DNA from 2 places in the Streptomyces inhibens genome. Region 1 is predicted to be linked to the other one. Evidence: riboswitches for the same ligand, from Rfam matches in the RefSeq annotation. Region 1 holds a riboswitch; the other holds the start of a gene.
What was found. A riboswitch is a leader RNA that binds a small molecule or an ion and turns the genes downstream of it on or off. The one in region 1 is predicted to bind cobalamin.
Positions count from the first base shown of each region.

Region 1 (5,296 bases):
CGACCCCGGCGAGCTGCTCGATCTGCCCGGACGCCGGGTACGCGCCATCTGGACGCCGGGACACACTCCGGGACACGTCTGCCTGCACCTGGAGGAGGACCACCCCTCGGGGCTGCCCCAGGGGTTCGGCCGGCTGTTCTCCGGCGACCACCTCCTGCCCGGCATCACCCCGCACATCGGCCTCTACGAGGACCCGGACGACGATGGGGGTCCCCCCTGCTCATGGGGGTCCCCCCGCTCGGGCGAAGCCGAGAGTGGGCGAAGAGTTGAGAGCTTGGGGGAAGGCACCGACCCCCTCGGCGACTACCTCGACTCCCTCGAACGCATCGGCCGACTCGCCCCCGCCGAGGTGCTGCCCGCCCACCAGCACGCCTTCACCGACGCCGAAGGGCGCGTACGCGAGCTCATCACCCACCACGAGGACCGGCTCTCCGGCCTGCGCACACTGCTCCGCGAACCCCGCACCCCCTGGCAGCTCGCGGTGGCCATGGAGTGGAACCGCCCCTGGGAGCAGATCCCCTACGGGTCCCGCAACATCGCCGTCTCGGAGGCCGAGGCACATCTGCGCCGGCTGGTGAAGCAGGGGTATGTGGAGATGGTGACGGGTTCGGATCCGGTGAGGTATCAGGCGGTGTGATCGCGGGATGGCCGCGCGTGGTGGCTGCTGTGGCCCGACGGTGTACGGCTGCCGGGCGTGCGCGTACCGCCCTCGCCGAACGGGCAGGCGGCCCGGTCGGGCTGTGCGCCTACCGCCCTCGCCGCCGGTCTCCGCACGGACCGGCCCGCTCCGGCCGCCGATCTCCGCACGGACGCCCCACCGCCGATCTCCGCACGGACCGGCCCGCCCCCGGTTCGTACGTGCGAGCCAGGGCCGGCCGGGCGCCGGTTAGGGTGTGCGGGACAACTTCATCCGTATCCGATCGGGGGAAGCCGGTGTAAATCCGGCGCTGACCCGCAACCGTGAGGACGGCCCGTCCGCGCACCGCGACCCGCGCGGCACACACGGCCGTACGAGCCGGAGCACCCGATGGGACACGACCAAGGCTCCCGCCACCGGAACCGCCTGCCCGCGCGGACGGCCGGTGCGCGGCACCGTCGAGGTATACGGAGCTGAGCCCGGTGCCACCGCGCCCGATCGGAGGATCGGTGTGCGGGTGGCCGGCCGAGCGTGGCTGCGTAGCACCGCCGCGACCCGACCCGAGAGGCACCAGACCCGATGGCCCCCATGGCTTCCATGGCTCACCAGGCCCCTTTGACGCATTCCGTCGCCTTCCTGGCGCGCCGTGCCGCCACGGCGCTGGCGGCCGCGGTGGTGCTGGGCGCGGCCGCTGCCCCCGCCGCGTTCGCCGACACCCCGTCCCCCAAGAAGCTGCCCGAGGGGCTGTACGGCACCAAGGAGCCGCAGTACGACGGTGTCTGGCGGCAGTCGCTCGCGCTGCTGGCCCAGGACACGGTGGGCGTACGGCCCGCGGCGTCGGCCGTGAACTGGCTGGTCGGGCAGCAGTGCGCCGACGGCTCCTTCACCGCCTACCGCGCCGAGCCGGGCAAGGCCTGTGACGCCAAGACGATGCGGGACACCAACCAGACGGCGGCCGCGGTGCAGGCGCTGGCCGCACTCGGCGGGCACGGTGACTCCGTGAAGAAGGCCGTGAACTGGCTGAAGTCGGTACAGAACGACGACGGCGGCTGGAGCTCGATGGCCGGCTCGCCCAGCGACGCCAACTCCACCTCCGTGGTCATCGGCGCTCTTGCGGCGGCGGGCGAGAAGCCGGAGTCCGTGACGTCGAAGAAGGGCGGCAAGACCCCCTACGAGGGGCTGCTCACCTTCCAGCTGGGCTGCCATGCGAAGGAGGGTGAGCGCGGCGCGTTCACCTTCCAGCTCAAGGGCGCGGCCCCGAACGCCGATGCCACCGCGGCCGCCGCCACCGGCGCACTGGGCAAGGGCTTTGTCGTCGAGCCCGCCGGCAAGGGAGCGGATCGGCCGGTCAAGCCGCTGAGCTGCAAGGACGGTAAGCCCGCCGGCACCGGGCCGGCGCAGGCCGCGGAGGGCGGCGCCGCCTACCTCGTCGCGCAGCTCGACAAGAACGGACAGCATCTGCTCTCCGCGATGCCGGGCGCGGAGAAGCAGCCGGACGTCGGCAACACCGCCGACGCCGTGGTGGCGCTGGCGGCCGGCGGGCACGGCGCCGCCGCGCAGAAGCCGCTGAAGTGGCTGGAGAAGAACTCGGCGGACTGGGCCAAGCAGAGCGGCCCGGCCGCGTACGCCCAGCTGGTGCTGACCGCGCACGCCACCGGCACCGACCCGCGTTCCTTCGGCGGCACCGATCTGGTGGCCGCGCTCAACGCCACCGGCCCCAAGCCGGCCGGCAGCGCCGCACCGTCCACCGCACCGGACAAGAACGCCAAGGACTCCGACGACAACGGCGGCGGCATCGGTGTGTGGTGGGTGGTCGCCGTCGGGCTCGCCATCGGCGCCGGCATCGGCTTCCTGATGAGCGGCCGTAAGAAGAAGAACGAGCTCTGATGCGGCGTACCAGGATCGCCGGCGCGCTGCTGCTGGCCGGCACGGTCACCGGTCTGGCCGCCGGGCCCGCCCAGGCGCAGGAGTACCGCTACTGGTCCTTCTGGGACGGCAAGGGCGGGACCGGCGACGGCGGCGGGACCGGCGGCAAGGGCGGCAAGGGCGGCTCCTGGGCGTACGCCACCGAGGGGCCGGCCACCATGCGGCCGGCCGACGGCGCGGTCGAGGGCTTCCGCTTCACCGTCAGCGCCGACTCCGCGGCGGCCGGCAAGCCACGTGCGGCCGCCGACTTCGAGGCGATCTGCCGCGATACGCCCGCCAAGGACGGCCGCAAGCGGATCGGCATCGTCATCGACTTCGGCACCGCCGCGGACGCGCCCGGCGACGAACGGCCGCCGGCGGCTCGGACGGAGTGCGCCCAGGTGGCCGAGGACGCCTCGGCGGGCGAGGCGCTGGCCGCGGTCGCCCGCCCGCTGCGCTACGACTCCAACGCGCTGCTGTGCGCCATCGCCGGCTACCCGAAGTCGGGGTGCGCGGAGCAGGTGAGCGGGTCGAAGGAGGCCGGTTCGACGGAGGCCGGTTCGAAGGGGACCGGATCGTCCGCGTCGTCGTCTTCGGGGACGGCGGCGGACGGTCACGGCGGTGACGCCGCAGGCAGCGGGGACAACGGCAGTGGTGGCAACGACGACGGCGGCCCGTCCGCCGGGCTGCTCGGCGGTATCGCGGCCGTCATCGCACTGGGCGCGGCGGCCGTCTGGCAGGCCCGCCGCCGGCGCGGATGAGCGCCCCGCAGGCGACCCGTAGCACCGCGCTGCACGCCGGCGCCTGGTGGCTGTGGGCGCTCGGACTGGCCACCGCGGCCTCCCGCACCACCAACCCCCTGCTGCTGGGGCTGCTGGTGGGGGTGGCCGGCTATGTCGTCGCGGCCCGCCGTACGGATGCGCCGTGGGCCCGCTCGTACGGCGCGTTCGTCAAGCTCGGCCTGGTCGTGATCACCATCCGGCTGGTCTTCGCCTTCGTCCTCGGCTCGCCGATCCCCGGCACGCACACCCTCGTCACCCTGCCCGAAGTGCCGCTGCCGGACTGGGCGAAGGGCGTCCGCATCGGCGGCCGGGTCACGGCAGAGGGCATGATCTTCGCGCTCTACGACGGGCTGAAGCTGGCCACCCTCCTCATCTGCGTCGGCGCCGCCAACGCACTCGCCAACCCCTCTCGGCTCCTGAAATCCCTGCCGGGCGCGCTCTACGAGGCGGGCGTCGCGGTCGTCGTCGCGATGACCTTCGCACCGAATCTGGTCGCCGACGTACAGCGGCTGCGCGCGGCCCGACGGCTGCGCGGCCGCCCCGACCGCGGGTTCAAGGCGCTCCTCCAGGTCGGGCTGCCGGTGCTGGAGGGCGCGCTGGAGCGCTCGGTGGCACTGGCCGCCGCCATGGACGCGCGTGGCTACGGCCGTACCGCCCAAGTGCCGCGCGCCGTACGCCACACCACCTCCGTCCTCACCCTCGGCGGGCTGCTCGGCATCTGCGCGGGTACGTACGGTCTGCTGGGCGACACAGGGGGCGGCTACGGGCTGCCGCTGCTGCTCGCCGGACTGGCCGCCGCGCTCGCCGGGCTCTGGCTCGGTGGCCGCCGGTCGGTACGCAGCCGTTACCGTCCCGAACGATGGGGCGTCCGCGCCTGGCTGGTCGCGGGCTCCGGCATCGCCGTCGCCGCCCTGATGATGTGGGCGAACGACTACGCACCCGCAGCCCTCCACCCACCCGCCGTCCCCCTCACCGCCCCCGTTCTCCCCCTCTGGCCGGCCGCCTCCCTTCTCGTAGGCCTACTGCCGGCGTTCGCCGCCCCGACCCCGGGAAGCACGGAGGGTACCGGCCGTGCCGGGCGAGCGGACCGCGCCGACCGAACGAGCCGAGCGGAGCGTGCGGACAAGGCGGCGGGCCGAGCCGGGACTGCGGACGCGGCGACGGGCCAGGGCCGTACCCCTGAAACCACCCCACCTACCACCCCACCCACAGGCCCATCTATCAACCCGTCCACCAACCCACCCACCGATACCGAACCCTGCGAGAAGGAGCCCACCCAGTGATCCGGTTCGAGCAGGTGTCGGTCACCTACGGCGACGCCGCGGCGCCCGCCGTCCAAGGCATCGACCTGATCGTCCCCGAGGGCGAACTGTGCCTCCTCGTAGGCCCTTCCGGCGTCGGCAAGTCCACGGTCCTGAACGCGGTCTGCGGGCTCGTTCCGCACTTCACCGGCGGCACCCTGAGCGGTCGCGTCACCGTCGACGGCCGTGACACCCGCACCCATAAGCCGCGCGAACTCGCCGATGTCGTCGGCACCGTGGGCCAGGACCCGCTCGCGCACTTCGTCACCGACACCGTCGAGGACGAACTCGCCTACGGTATGGAATCGCTCGGCCTCGCCCCCGACGTGATGCGCCGGCGCGTCGAGGAAACCCTGGACCTGCTGGGCCTGGCCGACTTGCGCGACCGGGCGATCACCACCCTCTCGGGCGGCCAGATGCAGCGGGTGGCGATCGGCTCGGTCCTCACCACCCACCCCAAGGTCCTGGTCCTCGACGAACCGACCTCGGCACTCGACCCGGCCGCCGCCGAAGAGGTGCTCTCCGTACTCCAGCGCCTGGTCCACGACCTCGGCACCACGGTCCTGCTGGCCGAACACCGCCTGGAGCGCGTCGTCCAGTACGCCGACCAGGTCATCCTCCTCCCCTCACCCGGCGCCGCCCCCCTCATGGGCACCCCCGCCGACATCATG
Region 1 covers NZ_CP084681.1:3,172,384-3,177,679, forward strand. Annotated here, with positions in the region: gene KI385_RS14640 (Strvi_7410 family MBL fold metallo-hydrolase) at 1-637, shown strand, start outside; cobalamin riboswitch at 867-993, shown strand; gene KI385_RS14645 (SCO2321 family membrane protein) at 1,217-2,524, shown strand; gene KI385_RS14650 (SCO2322 family protein) at 2,524-3,303, shown strand; gene KI385_RS14655 (energy-coupling factor transporter transmembrane component T) at 3,300-4,607, shown strand; gene KI385_RS14660 (ABC transporter ATP-binding protein) at 4,604-5,296, shown strand, end outside.

Region 2 (5,296 bases), 630 kb from region 1:
GCCGGGTCGCAGCGAGCACAGCAGCTCGGTACTGCCCGCGTACTGGCTGCCCGGGGCGGAGAGCCGCTGTTCGGCGCCCTCGGCGAGGGTGGGGTCGGGGGTGCCCGACGAGCCGATGTGGGAGCCGTCGTTGGCGAGATAGAGGCCGATGGTGTGCAGCAGTCCGGTGCCGGACAGCACCGGGCTCGGCCGCAGGAGTTTGAGGTCGCGGTGTGCGCTGTCGGTGCCGGTGAGCAGGTCCTGCCAGGAGACATCGACCTGTTCGACGTCGTCCAGCCGCTTGTTCGCCGGGATGCCGACGACGAGCGGGCTGTAGGCGACCGGGCCGGTGTTGTGCAGGGTCGCCGGGGAGCCGTGGGCGGGCATACCGCGGCGGGCCTCCTCGTAGTCGGCGGTGGATTCGGGGATCCACAGGTCGGGCTGTGGTCCCGGCCGGTAGAGGGGGTCGGTGCCCTTGCCGTCCGACGTGCCCTGGCCGGTGCCCTTGGCCTCGCCCTGCCAGCGGTCGGCGGCGGCGAAGCCCTGGTCGATCTGGTCCTTGGCGGCGGAGTAGACGGTGATCTGGGTGCGCCGGCAGCCGCCGGGGAGGTCGCTCTCGCCGTGCAGCGGGCGGGTGTTGAGGTCGGACATCTCGTAGTCGAAGGCCGCCTGGCGCAGGGCGGGTTCGGCCTCGGGGGCGGTGAGCAGCCGCAGTTCGAGGGCGGGCGGGCAGGCCGGAAGGGGGCGCAGTACGTGCAGTGCGGTCAGCCCGGCGGCGGCCAGCGCGAGCACGGTGCACAGGGCGAGCAGGAGTTTGAGGCGGCGCCGGATGTGCTGGTTGAACCAGCGGCGTAAGCGGATCCGCGGCGGGGTCGGCGGCCGGACCTCGGGGGTGGCGAAGGACAGGATGACGTCATCGACGGTGTTCTGCTTCGCCGAGCGGGGCTGCCATACGTCGCCCATCGGCGTTTGCGCGTCGGCGAGCCGTTCGCGCAGTGCCCGTACGAGGTCCTCGAAGGTGACAAAGCGCTTGCCGGGTATGCCGCGTTCGAGGATCTGCACCAGGGCGCGGGTGAAGAGGGTGCCGCCTGCCGGTTCCTCGCCGCTGAAGATACGGCGGTTGGGCTGGGCGGCCATCAGCAGCGACATGGGCTTGCCGAGGGAGTGGAAGGCCCCGTCGGCGTTGCCCGAGTAGCAGCACTCCAGGACGATCACGATGCGCTCGGCCCGGGCGTTGTCGAGGCAGGAGAGCACCATGTCCTGCCAGGAGACGGTGGTGTGGCTCTGCTGGGGCACCGAGGTGCCGACCATCAGCTGCAGATTCCCGCCGTCGCTGCCGATCCAGCCGTGGCCGGAGAAGTGCACCAGCAGCAGACCGCGCGCCTCGTCGGCGGCGGTCTTGAGCGCCTGTCCCACCTCCCAGGGCTCCCTGGGGCGGCAGAGGGTGACCTCGTCGGCGGTGAACAGGTCGGTGCCGGTCAGTGCGCGGGCGAGCTCCTCGGCGTTGTCCTCGACCGCGGGCAGGCCGGTCAGCGTCTCGTAGTCGTGCACACAGACCAGCAGCGCCCGGTTGCGTTTTCCCCGTGCGTCGTATTCGGACATCCGGTTCAGTCCTCGCGGGTGCTGCCGCTCTCCTGTGCCGGGCTGCCAGGATCGGGGTGTTCGGGGCCGGCGTCGCCGACCGCGCTCAGCTCGCCGTCGGTGCCTACGGAGACGGCGGGCGCCTCGCCCGCGGCGCGCTCCTCCCTGCGCCGCCGCAGCCACTCCCGTAGCGCGATGGTCATCCCCTTGGTGAGCTCGGCGGCGACCGCGCCCACGATCACCAGGATCAGATCGTCGACGCCCACGGCCATATCGCCCAGATCGGGCCCGTCCGCGGTGTGGTCCCGCTCGTCGGCGGGATGCGGGCGCTGCTCCCAGCCGTGTTCCTGCCGGTTCAGCCAGGGCTCGCGCTCCAGCCACGCCCTGAGGTCGTCGATGTCCTGCTGCGGATTGTTCGTTCCCGTGATCCTGATCCGGATCTCATGACGATCGGCGCTCTCCGGCATCCCCCAGCCCCCTTCCGGCGGCCCCATCGCCGCCGTGCACCAGATAGTGACGTGGGATCAGGTGCGCAGGCAACCGTCCGTGACGCGACAGCCACCCTGTGGCGTGCACCACAGCGCCTGCCACAGGGCAGCGTCGCAGGTCAAGAGTGAGTTGACGGGCATTCGCGGAGCGTGGTGGACTGCCGGAGCCAATCGGCGACAGATGAGGAAGTCCGGTGAGAATCCGGCGCGGTCCCGCCACTGTCACCGGGGAGCGTTCCTCCGACGAAGGCCACGGCTCGTGCTCGTACGGGCTGGAAGGCCGGGGGAAGCGCCGATCCGGGAGCCAGGAGACTCTTGTCGCCGTCACGTCGAGCCAGGGCGCGGACCCTGAGTGAGGACATACCGCCATGCCCGGCCGCCGTTCGAGAGCTCCACTCCCCGCTGCCGCAGGGCCCCTTCGAGGCCTGACGGCGGTCTGATCCGATGCGCGGCGAACACGCGGGATATGCGTGCGGCGCGGCCCTCGGCTTTCTCGGCGACCTGATCGCGGCGGATCCTCGGCGCGGCCATCCGGTGGCCGCGTTCGGCCGGGCCGCGGGTGCCGTCGAGCGCCGGCTGTGGCGCGATCACCGCGGGTACGGGGCGGCCCATGCCGTGCTGTGCGCGGGTGGGGCGGCCGCCGGTGCCGCGCTGCTTCAGCGTGCCGTACGGGGCAGCGCACCGTCCCTCCTCCGTAATGGCGCACAGGTGGCGCTGACCGCGGCGACGGTCTGGGCCGTGCTGGGCGGTACCTCGCTCGGCCGGGAGGCGCGGGCCATCGGCGGTGCGCTGACCGTGGGCGATCCGGACCTGGCGCGGGAGCGGCTGCCGCATCTGTGCGGGCGCGATCCGCAGGCGCTGGACGGGCCGCAGATGGCCCGCGCGGTGGTGGAATCGGTCGCCGAGAACACCTCGGACGCGGTGGTGGGCGCCCTGGTGTGGGGCGCACTCGGCGGGGTGCCGGGCCTGGTGGCGTTCCGGGCGGTGAACACGCTGGACGCGATGGTGGGTCACAAGTCGCCGCGCTACCGGCGGTTCGGCTGGGCCTCGGCCCGGCTCGACGATCTCGCCGGCTGGCCCGGCTCCCGGCTGACCGCCGCACTGACCGTGCTCGCGGGCCCCGACCGGCGCGGCGCGCTGCGGGCCTGGCGGGCGGACGGCGGGGCGCACCCGAGCCCCAACGCGGGCCCGGTGGAGGCGTCGTTCGCGGGCGCGCTGGGCGTACGACTGGGCGGCACGCTGGCGTACGGCGGGCGGGTGGAGCACCGTCCGGTGCTCAACGGCGGGGCGCCGCCGGTCGGCGTGCCCGATATCGAGCGGGCGGTACGGCTCTCGCGCCGGGTGAGCGTCATGGCGCTGGCGGCGACGGTGGCGGGACGGCTGGCGGCCGGCGCGCTGCGACACGGCACTGGAAACGGGAGGAAGCCCCGATGAACGGGCGGTTCGAGTCGGCCGGCGGAGCCGTCGGCGGTGGCCTGTTGGTGGCCGGTACGACGTCCGATGCCGGCAAGAGCGTGGTGACGGCGGGCATCTGCCGCTGGCTGGTCCGGCAGGGCATCCGCGTGGCGCCCTTCAAGGCGCAGAACATGTCGCTCAATTCGTTCGTGACGCGGGAGGGCGCGGAGATCGGGCGGGCGCAGGCGATGCAGGCCGCCGCCGCCCGGGTCGAGCCGACCGCGCTGATGAACCCCGTGCTGCTCAAGCCGGGCAGCGACCGCAGCAGCCAGGTGGTGCTGCTGGGCAAGCCGGTGGGTGAGCTCAGTGCCCGTGGGTACTTCGGGGGGTCCGGGGGGTCGTCCCCCGGGAAGACGCAGTATGCGGGGCACCGGGAGCAGTTGCTGGGGACGGTGACCGACTGCCTGGCCGAGCTGCGGCGGACGCACGACGCGGTGATCTGCGAGGGCGCCGGCAGCCCCGCCGAGATCAATCTGCGGCGTACCGACATCGTGAACATGGGTATCGCCCGGGCCGCCCGGATCCCGGTCGTCGTGGTCGGCGACATCGACCGCGGCGGGGTGTTCGCCTCCTTCTTCGGCACCACCGCGCTGCTGTCGCGGGAGGACCAGGCGCTGGTCGCGGGCTATCTCGTCAACAAGTTCCGGGGCGATGTGACGCTGCTGGAGCCGGGGCTGGAGATGCTGCGCGGCCTGACGGGCCGGCCGACGCTGGGCGTACTGCCCTTCGCGCACGGCCTCGGCATCGACGAGGAGGACGGCCTGCGGGTGTCCCTGCGCGGCGCGGTGCGCGAGAGCGTGGTGGAGCCGCCGCACGGCGCGGACGTCCTGCGGGTGGCGGTCTGTGCCGTACCGCTGATGTCGAACTTCACGGATGTGGACGCGCTGGCCGCCGAACCGGGCGTGGTGGTGCGGTTCGTGGACCGGGCCGAGGAACTGGCCGACGCGGACCTGGTGGTGCTGCCGGGCACCCGGGGCACGGTCCGGGCGCTCGCGTGGCTGCGTGAGCGCGGCCTGGCGGACGCGATCGCCCGGCGGGCCGCCGAGGGCCGCCCGGTGCTGGGCATCTGCGGCGGCTTCCAGATGCTGGGCGAGCGCATCGAGGACGAGGTCGAGTCGAAGGCGGGCACGGTCGAGGGGCTGGGGCTGCTGCCGGTACGGGTGCGGTTCGCGGTCGAGAAGACCCTGGCCCGGCCGGTCGGCACGGCGCTGGGCGAGCCGGTGGAAGGGTACGAGATCCACCACGGGGTCGCCGAAGTGACGGGCGGGGACGAGGCGTTCATCTCTGATGGCCAAGGACACAGCCTCGACGGCTGCCGGGCCGGCTCCGTATGGGGCACGCACTGGCACGGCTCGCTGGAGAGCGACGGCTTCCGCCGGGCCTTCCTGCGGCGGGTCGCGGCGGACGCGGGGCGGGCGTTCGTACCGGCCCCGGACACCGGCTTCGGCACGCTGCGCGAGGAACAGCTGGACCGCCTGGGCGATCTGATCGAGGAGCACGCCGACACGGACGCGCTGCTGCGGCTGATCGAGAAGGGGGTGCCGGAGGGACTGCCGTTCGTGCCTCCGGGGGCGCCATGAAGGGTACGCACAGGACGAATCCGGAGCCGGTCGGCGACGTGGAGGACGACAAGGCATGACAACCACCCACAACACGACCCCGCAGTACCCCTTCACCGCGGTCGTCGGTATGGACGATCTGCGGCTGGCCCTGCTGCTGAACGCGGTGAGCCCCGCGGTCGGCGGCGTGCTGGTGCGCGGTGAGAAGGGCACCGCCAAGAGCACCGCCGTACG
Region 2 covers NZ_CP084681.1:2,542,312-2,547,607, forward strand. Annotated here, with positions in the region: gene KI385_RS11845 (caspase family protein) at 1-1,581, opposite strand, end outside; gene KI385_RS11850 (hypothetical protein) at 1,587-2,027, opposite strand; cobalamin riboswitch at 2,232-2,363, shown strand; gene KI385_RS11855 (cobalamin biosynthesis protein) at 2,493-3,482, shown strand; gene KI385_RS11860 (cobyric acid synthase) at 3,479-5,083, shown strand; gene KI385_RS11865 (putative cobaltochelatase) at 5,139-5,296, shown strand, end outside.
Region 2: another riboswitch for cobalamin. It lies ahead of KI385_RS11855 (cobalamin biosynthesis protein); the one in region 1 lies ahead of KI385_RS14645 (SCO2321 family membrane protein).